DNA from 3 places in the Advenella sp. EE-W14 genome. Region 2 is predicted to be linked to each of the others. Evidence: predicted binding sites of a transcription regulator. Region 2 holds the regulator's gene; each other region holds the start of a gene.
What was found. Region 2 encodes NrdR, which represses ribonucleotide reductase genes. Its sites were predicted from a motif close to CACNANATNTNGTG; they were not measured.

Region 1 (3,238 bases), on a different contig from region 2:
TAGGTGCTGACAAAGAAACTGCTAATAACATTGGGCTAGGGGTTGATCTTTTGGTTCCAATGGGATTTGCCTCTGTTTTTGGGGCTGCAAGAATTGCATCAATCCAGTCAGGAAAAATAAGACTTATTCAACATGAGGCAATTGCCGGGTCTAGGGTAGGGGGGCATACTCTTGATAAACATGTAGGCAAGTCTAAAGAAGAATTATTGAGACGTTTAGCTGATTTTCCACGGCTTTCTGCGGCTGGTTCTTTTTACAATCTGAGAGTGGCAGAACAAGCAATTTCAGAGGCGTTAAAAACTAATCAAATTTATATTAAGCACTGGGCTAGCAGTCGATTTACAGCAAAACTAGAGTTTGATTGGGTGGTTTCATATAGAGTTGGGGTCTACATTAAAAGAGGGGCAACAGAGTTAGTTTCAACCTCAAAATTTAGAGTAGTGCTTAAAGCAGAAAAATACAACGATATGGACTATTATGTATTGACCGCATTTCCAAGATGGTAGGTTATTATGAGCGAGTATGGAGTACTAAAATATTTGATGGGGGCGTATTTTCATCAAGATTACGAGGTTGTATCCGGGTCAGTTTGTTTTGATGCGACAATAGAAGATTTTGTTTTAAGTGAAAACATTGGTATTGTACGGAAATTGTTGGATGATTTATCACAATTCGAAGCCGATTTTTCCTCTGACCTGGATAATGCTTTTGAAGAACAGTTTTCCCCAGATGTTATTGTTGAACCTGTAAGTGAGTTCTTTGATTTGGTTAGGAAAATAATTAAAAAGCACCATCCGGATTTGGTTGAATAATATTTCTGGATATCCTCGTCCTCGTTCCCACGTCCCGCGTCACTGCCATTAAGTTAAGCATTTTTTGAGATAATAAGCGGATTTGATTAACAGTTGAACATGGCTAAAAAAGCAGGCAATTGAAATTACCCAAGAGCGGCTTGAAGCGAATTCTTGATTTTTACCGGGATATCTGAATGAACGGAACTGACTTTGGCCTGGTTGGGCGTACACGCCTGTAAGGCCAGCAAGCTGATAAACAGTAATAAAAATCGCATTATGGCTTCGTGCCCCCGTTGATTGATGGACCTTTTTTATATTCAAGTTATTTTTTCAACCGTGTATAGGCGTTGAAAATAGCAGACTGCACAGATGGTTTCAAGACAATATCATAGCAATAATAGACAGGCAAGGCTTTTGCCTGCTGTGGATTGAGCTCATCTCTTATCATATACATATCATTGTTAGGGATTTCTTTTTTCACCGCCTCAAAAACCGGTAAAACCATTTCAAAATCATATTTATTTGAAGATTGAATGATAGCTTCCGCCCAACGATATCCTTGGTCTTTAAGGATAGGGTCTTCTTGCTCAGTTAAACAACTGGCAACAGCATAGCCTTGTATTGTATGCAGTGTTTTGTTTGTTAACAATTGCTCTTGTGCATAAGTCAACTTCGAAATCACAAAAGAGGCACTTATCAATAAAAACACTTGAAAAAAAACCATATGATTTTTGTGTTTCATGCTAACTCCCTGTCGCACGGGTTGATACACGGCCTTCCTTTGACTATAAAAACAATGCTTTAGTCTAAATTGATAAGATGACATTTCTTTTACAAACCTGTTTATTCAGAACACGCTGCTAAATAAATATAATCAGAATCCGGCAGAAGATTAATCCAGATCAAGCTATCCGCTTTTATTGCAAACCCACCCTTGAAACAACTATATCTTGTGTTTAATATCCATACAAACACCATATATAGTTTTCAAGGATAAACGCATGTCACAGGAAAGCCTGATCAATGCCCAAACCAGCATTGATGAATATCTCAGCCAAGCGGACTGGCGTGTTAACGCCAATGCCAACCAGGGTTACTCGCTGGGCGGCCTGATTCTGAACATTTCGGGCAAAATGATTGCCACCTACTGGCTTAACCACATTTATCCACCCGAAGTCGGCCAGGCCCACCGTGATGCTGACTTGCACATCCATGACCTGGACATGCTTTCAGGCTACTGCGCTGGCTGGTCCCTGCGTACCCTGCTGAACGAAGGCCTGAATGGTGTTCCCGGCAAAGTGGAATCTTCTCCGCCCAAGCACATGTCCAGCGCGATCGGGCAAATCGTGAACTTCCTGGGCACCCTGCAAAACGAATGGGCCGGTGCCCAGGCCTTCAGTTCTTTCGACACCTACATGGCACCCTATGTCCGGGTCGACAAACTTGACTACCCCACCGTCAGGCAATACATGCAGGAACTCATCTATAACCTGAACGTGCCTTCACGCTGGGGCACACAAACCCCTTTCACCAACCTGACTTTTGACTGGGTCTGCCCCGAAGACCTGCGTGAACAAACGCCCCTTATCGCTGGCAAGGAAATGCCGTTTTACTATGGTGACCTGCAGGAAGAAATGGACATGATTAACCGCGCCTATATTGAAATCATGATGCAGGGCGATGAGAAAGGCCGCGTGTTCACCTTCCCGATTCCCACCTATAACATTACCGAAGACTTCGACTGGCACAGCCCCAACGCTGAACTGATGTTTGAAATGACCGCCAAATACGGCCTGCCCTATTTCCAGAACTTCATTAATTCCGAGCTCAAGCCCAATATGATCCGCTCCATGTGCTGTCGCCTGCAGCTGGACCTGCGCGAACTGCTCAAGCGGGGCAATGGCCTGTTCGGCTCGGCAGAACAAACCGGTTCCCTGGGTGTGGTTACCATTAACTGCGCCCGCCTTGGCTACCAATATGCCGGCAATGAAGCCGCCCTGTTTAAGCGGCTGGACGAACTAATGGAACTGGGCAAAACCAGCCTGGAACTGAAGCGCACGGAAATCCAGACACACATGGATAACGGTCTGTTCCCCTACACCAAGCGTTACCTGGGTACTTTGCGCAACCACTTTTCAACCCTGGGGGTGAATGGCATTAATGAAATGATCCGCAACTTCACCCATGACGAACATGATATTACGTCTGAATGGGGGCATGACTTCGCCATCCGCCTGCTGGATCATATCCGCGCCAAAATGCTGGTCTTTCAGGAAGAAACCGGCCACATGTACAACCTTGAGGCAACCCCTGCCGAAGGCACCACCTACCGTTTTGCCAAAGAAGACCGCAAACGCTTCCCCGACATTCTGCAGGCCGGCACCCAGGACATGCCCTACTACACCAACTCTTCCCAGCTGCCGGTGGGTTTCACCGACGACCCC
Region 2 (3,238 bases):
TGCCGTCATGCAGGCACAGGGCACACAGCTTACCAACAAGTATGCCGAAGGCTACCCCGGCAAGCGTTACTACGGCGGTTGCGAGTTTGTGGACATTGCCGAGCAGCTGGCCATTGACCGTCTGAAAGAACTGTTTGGTGCCGAGGCTGCCAACGTTCAGCCCAACTCTGGTTCACAAGCCAATCAGGGTGTTTACATGGCCGTCCTGAAACCGGGTGATACCGTTCTGGGCATGAGCCTGGCTGAAGGTGGTCACCTTACACACGGTGCGTCTGTCAACGCTTCGGGCAAACTGTATAACTTCATTCCTTATGGCCTGGATGAAAACGAAGAGCTGAACTACGCACAGGTAGAGCAGCTGGCCAAAGAACACAAGCCCAAATTGATTGTGGCCGGTGCTTCTGCCTACTCATTGCGTATCGACTTCGAGCGCATGTCTAAAATTGCCCACGACAATGGTGCCCTGTTCATGGTTGACATTGCCCACTATGCCGGTCTGGTTGCCGGTGGCCAATATCCCAACCCTGTGCCCCATGCCGATTTTGTGACGTCCACGACCCACAAATCACTGCGTGGTCCACGTGGCGGCGTCATCATGATGAAGGCCGAACATGAAAAAGCCGTCAATTCCGCGATCTTCCCAGGTATCCAGGGTGGTCCGTTAATGCACGTGATTGCCGGTAAAGCCGTGGCCTTTAAAGAAGCCCTGGCGCCCGAGTTCAAGGACTATGCCAAACAGGTTGTCCTGAATGCCAAAGTATTGGCCGAAACCCTGGTTAAACGCGGTTTGCGTATTGTGTCCGGCCGTACTGAAAGTCACGTCATGCTGGTAGACTTGCGTGCCAAGGGCATTACCGGTAAAGAAGCCGAAGCCGTTCTGGGTGAAGCACATATCACGGTCAACAAAAACGCAATTCCGAATGACCCTGAAAAACCATTCGTGACCAGCGGTATCCGTTTGGGTACACCGGCCATGACCACACGCGGTTTTACCGAAAAAGAAGCCGAGCTGACGGCCAACCTGATTGCCGATATCCTGGACAACCCACGTGATCCTGCCAATATTGCAGCGGTCCGTGAAAAGGTCAATCAGTTAACCGCACAGTTCCCGGTTTACAAATAAGTTGCTAACCAGCAACGCCTGCTCCGGCAGGCGTTTTACTTTAAGGTTTCGTTCAAATGAAATGTCCGTTCTGTGCTCATTCAGAAACCCAGGTGGTGGATTCCCGGGTTTCCGAGGATGGTGATACCATACGCCGACGCCGTCGCTGTCTGGATTGCGACCGGCGTTTTACCACGTATGAGCGGGTTGAGCTGACCATGCCAATCATTGTCAAAAGAAACGGAACGCGCGTAGAGTTTGATATTAAAAAATTGCATGCCAGTTTAAAGCTGGCCTTGCGCAAACGGCCGGTCTCCACCGAAGCCCTTGAGGCCGCTGTTGCCCGTATCCAGGAAGCCTTGCGGAACACGCCGGGCAAGGAAGTTTCCACTGGGCATATTGGGGAACTGGTCATGAATGAACTCAAACAACTGGACCAGGTGGCCTATGTGCGTTTTGCCTCAGTGTATAAAAGCTTTGAGGATATTGGCGAGTTTGTGAAGGCCATTCAGGAAATGCAGATGCCGGTCAATGCCGGTAAGCTGGAAAAGAAATAGGAAAGGATCTGTTTTGAGCCAGCCTGATGACTTTTACTGGATGAGCAAGGCACTGGAGCAAGCGGCTTCAGTCATGTTTGTAACTACCCCCAATCCGCGGGTGGGTTGTGTCATTGTTAAAAACCGGCAATTGCTGGGGCAGGGGGCTACTCAAAAAGCAGGTGGGCCGCATGCCGAAGTGTGTGCCATCCAGCATGCACGGGAAAACCGGCATGAGCTGGCAGGCAGTACTTTTTACGTCACTCTGGAGCCTTGCAGCCATTATGGTAAAACCCCACCTTGTGTGGATGCCATCATTGCCGCCAAGCCCGCCAGGGTGGTGATTGCCATGGCAGACCCCAATCCATTGGTGGGAGGCCGAGGGATTGCCAAACTGCAGGAAGCGGGTATTGAAGTACGCTGCAATCTGCTGTCCGAACAGGCACTGGCCCTGAATCCGGGATTCATTTCTCGTATGTTAAACGGTCGTCCATGGGTGTGGACCAAGCTGGCCTCGTCCCTGGACGGGCGTATGGCTTTGTACAATGGTCAGTCACAGTGGATTACCAGTGCCGCGGCGCGTGCCGACGGTCATTATTGGCGTGCCAGAAGCTGTGTGGTGTTAACCGGCTTGGGCACCGTTTTGCACGATGATCCGCTCATGACCGTGCGCTCCCTGGCAACCCCGCGCCAGCCTGTTCGCGCCATTATTGACAGCCGCTTTGCCGTACCGGAAACCGCGCGAATCTTCAATGGTGAACCGGTGTGGGTGTTTACGACTCATCTTGATGAAGCCAAGGCGGCGCGTCTGCTGGCCAAAAATGTGCAGCTTATTGTCATGCCTGAAAAAAATGGTCATGTGGATTTGGATGCCGTGCTGGCCTGGATGGGAAAACAGCAAATCAATGAAGTGCACGTAGAGGCAGGGCCAGGCCTGAACGGAGCCTTGTTACAGGCAGGTTTGCTGGATGAGCTGTTGCTGTACATGGCTCCTAAAATACTGGGTGATGCTCAGGGCCTGTTTCGTTTGCCTGTCTTGAGTGAACTGGATCAGGCTTATCAGTTTGATTTTTTTGAAACCCAAACCGTTACGCCCGATTTGCGTTTGCGTGCGCGTTTGCAAAACCGCTGGAATATGCTTTTGAACAGCGTTGTACATAACTAGAACCATCAAGGAAAAAATATGTTTACCGGAATTGTTGCTGCTGTGGGCAAAATCACAAATGTTGAACCCTTGGGAAGCACGGGTCAGGATGGCGTGCATTTAACCATCCATGCGCCCGGATTCAATATGGAGCAGACCAAATTGGGCGATTCCATTGCGATTCAGGGCGCCTGCATGACAGTGGTGAAATTTGCCGGGCAGGAATTTGAAGTGGATGTTTCCCGCGAAAGTCTGAACCGCACGGTTGGGCTGGATGCCGTGGGGGAAGTCAACCTTGAACATGCCCTTAAAATGGGAGACTCCCTGGACGGGCATATTGTGTCCGGCCATGTGGACGGCTTGGGTACGGTGGTGTCGTTTGATGCTGTGGGTGAGTCTCATGAGCTTAAGATCCAGGTGCCGATGGAACTGGCCAAATTCCTGGCTTATAAGGGT
Region 3 (3,238 bases), on a different contig from region 2:
ACCCCTGTGATGTTTGTAGGCGGTGCCCTGGGTTTGCTATGTGTGCAGGTTTTCAGTTTGCTCTTGCCGGTCGTGCCCGCCGATACCGCGATGTTTGTGTTGCTGGGCATGGGCTCTTTTCTGGCTGCCGCTACCAGTGCGCCTTTAATGGCGATCCTCATGATTTTTGAAATGACGCACAGTTATACTATAATACTGCCCCTGATGCTGGCTTGTGTATTTTCATATTTCACCTCCCGATCCATTGCGGGTGCAGTCATGTATGCGGTTACCGAGTCGCGTGACAAAGACTTGCAGCTGCGTCATAGTCTGCGACGACTCAGGTTGGCCAGTCTGGTTAGCCCGGTCAGCACAGTCATTAAACATCATCAAACGGTGCAAGATGCCTTGGACATGTTTATTGAATATGGTGTTCGTTTCATTTATGTGGTTAATGAAATGAACGAATACCAGGGTGTTATTGCGCATAAGGACATCAGCAGCTTTCTGTTGTCGGGCAATGATCTGAAGGCACCTTTATCCGGAGAGCTGGTTAATCGTTCCTATTTGACCGCGCTGAAACCGGATATGACGCTGGATGAAGTACAGGACTATTTTGAAGCCTTCAACGGTGAACGCTTGCCAGTCTTGAGTATGGATGAGAGGCCAGTATTGCTGGGTGTGGTTTATAAGTCGGATGTGCTGAAAAAACTGAATGAATTGAAAAGATTGCTGGATGCCAGCAGTGACGCTATTTTGGATGTAAGAGCGAGAAAATTGTATGACGATCGTCGAAAATAAACAGCAGGAAAATGGGGCGCCTGGCGGGCTTTACCACCGTGCCGATGCGCCATGGCGATTGTCGGTTGCACCCATGATTGATGTCACGGACCGTCATTGCCGCTTCTTTCATCGTCTTTTGGCTCCCAAGGCGCTGCTGTATACCGAAATGATTACCACGGGGGCGCTGATTTATGGGGATATTGCCAGACACTTGCGATTTAATGAGCAAGAGCATCCCGTTGCCTTGCAACTGGGCGGTAGCGAGCCACATGAACTGGCGCACTGTGCCCGACTGGGGCAGGAATGGGGCTATGATGAAATCAATCTAAATTGCGGCTGTCCTTCCGAGCGGGTACAAAAAGGGTCTTTTGGTGCCTGTTTAATGGCCGAGCCCAAATTGGTGGCTGATTGTATGAAGGCCATGCAGGATGCCGTTGATCTGCCCGTCACCGTCAAGCATCGTCTGGGGCTTGATTACGATGAGTCTTATGCTTTTGTGCGTGATTTTGTTGGAGAAATTTATCATACGGGTTGCAGGGTTTTTGTAACCCATGCCCGCAATGCCGTGTTAAAAGGTTTATCACCCAAAGATAACCGGGAAATCCCGCCCTTGCGTTATGATGTGGTTGCCAGGCTCAAGCGGGACTTTCCCGATGCCCTGTTCATTCTGAACGGTGGGCTCAACGATGTACGGCAAATGCAGGCCAGGGCCAATGAGTTTGATGGTGTTATGATAGGGCGGGCCGCCTGGCACGAACCTTATCTGTTGCGCGAGGCCAGCCAATTGTTATGGCCTGATGTTGAGGTTCTTTCCAATGAGGCTATTGTTGAAAGCATGATGGCTTATGTCAGCCAAGAGCTGGAGAACGGGGTGCCCATGCGCTTGCTCGTCAAGCCCATGCTGGGGCTGGTCAATGGTCAGAAAGGATCGCGCCTGTGGCGTCGCACTTTGTCTGATCATCACCTGTTGGCCAACAATGATCCTGCTTTGCTTAAGCAGGCTTTTGACCAGTTGGCAAACAGTCAAACTGTGGCGTGAACCAACAAAAATTGTAATTTTTTATAAAAAAATCTGTTGTCTGGCATGGGGAAAATTGGCTGTTTTATCAATTGATTGTAGAGCACAATAAGGTTTTCAGGCGGGTTTTTTGCGCTTGATATTGTCACCAAGTTACTATATATTGTGGTTCGGCCTTGAGCCCTTACTAAATGTAGAATTTTTTCCAATAGCTGTCTTTACTGTTTTTCATCGAATACAATGAAGATGGCTGTTTTATTTTAATAAATCCATTCCAAAGAAACCGTTTACATTCCTGTGGCAGGCAGGTTGATAAGCGGGAAGTGTTGTTAATATTTTTTCGGGTAAATACATGAACAAGAACCTCTTAGTCACCAAACGTAGCGGGGAAAAAGAACCCCTGAATCTGGATAAAATTCACCGTGTTGTCGCATGGGCTGCTGAAGGCTTGGATCATGTTTCTGTCTCTCAGGTCGAGTTGCGCTCCCATATCCAGTTTTATGATGGCATCCGTACCGATGATATTCATGAAACCATCATCAAGGCGGCCGCAGATCTGATTTCTGAAGAATCGCCCGATTACCAGTATTTGGCTGCTCGCTTGGCTATTTTCCATTTGCGCAAAATCGCATTTGGTCAGTTTGATCCCCCCAAGCTGTACGATCACGTCAGTAAAATGGTGGATATGGGTAAATATGATGCCCATATTCTGCAGGATTACACCAAAGAAGAGCTGGACGAAGTCGATTCCTATATTGATCACTGGCGTGATATGTCCTTTTCCTATGCTGCAGTCAAACAGCTGGAAGGCAAATACCTGGTCCAAAACCGGGTCACCCAGGAAATCTATGAGAGTCCCCAGTTCCTGTATATTCTGGTTGCGCTTTGCCTGTTTTCCAAATACCCCAAAGAAACCCGCTTGCAGTATGTGAAAGGCTTTTATGACGCTATTTCCACCTTCAAGATTTCCCTGCCAACTCCTATTATGTCGGGTGTTCGCACGCCTACACGCCAGTTCAGCTCCTGCGTGCTGATTGAATGTGGTGACAGCCTGGATTCCATCAATGCCACCACCAGCGCAATTGTGCGGTACGTATCGCAACGGGCCGGTATTGGCATTAATGCGGGTCGTATCCGCGCGGTGGGCAGCACCATTCGTGGTGGTGAAGCCAAACATACCGGCTGCATTCCATTCTATAAACACTTCCAGACGGCCGTTAAGTGCTGCTCGCAGGGCGGTGTGCGCGGTGGTGCGGCAACCTTGTTTTACCCTATTTGGCACCTTGAAGTGGAATCTTTGCTGGTGCTCAAAAATAACCGCGGTGTGGAAGAAAACCGGGTACGCCATATGGATTACGGTGTGCAAATCAACCGCCTTATGTACCAGCGCCTGATCAAGGGTGGCGATATCACGCTGTTTTCTCCCTCTGATGTGCCGGGTCTGTATGATGCTTTCTT

Region 1: HCX92_RS00995 (ribonucleoside triphosphate reductase) is a predicted target of NrdR. The motif match lies at 1,736-1,749, and genes of this name have one in related genera.
Region 3: nrdA (class 1a ribonucleoside-diphosphate reductase subunit alpha) is a predicted target of NrdR. The motif match lies at 1,935-1,948, and genes of this name have one in related genera.

What each region holds. Positions count from the first base shown of each region.
Region 1 is NZ_JAAVNG010000004.1:14,362-17,599, reverse strand. It holds partial or broken gene HCX92_RS01010 (RNase A-like domain-containing protein) at 1-506, shown strand, start outside; gene HCX92_RS01005 (contact-dependent growth inhibition system immunity protein) at 513-812, shown strand; gene HCX92_RS01000 (hypothetical protein) at 1,117-1,536, opposite strand; gene HCX92_RS00995 (ribonucleoside triphosphate reductase) at 1,775-3,238, shown strand, end outside.
Region 2 is NZ_JAAVNG010000006.1:351,640-354,877, forward strand. It holds gene glyA (serine hydroxymethyltransferase) at 1-1,123, shown strand, start outside; gene nrdR (transcriptional regulator NrdR) at 1,180-1,659, shown strand; gene ribD (bifunctional diaminohydroxyphosphoribosylaminopyrimidine deaminase/5-amino-6-(5-phosphoribosylamino)uracil reductase RibD) at 1,673-2,803, shown strand; gene HCX92_RS04030 (riboflavin synthase) at 2,822-3,238, shown strand, end outside.
Region 3 is NZ_JAAVNG010000009.1:315,084-318,321, reverse strand. It holds gene HCX92_RS08780 (ClcB-like voltage-gated chloride channel protein) at 1-780, shown strand, start outside; gene dusA (tRNA dihydrouridine(20/20a) synthase DusA) at 761-1,801, shown strand; gene nrdA (class 1a ribonucleoside-diphosphate reductase subunit alpha) at 2,133-3,238, shown strand, end outside.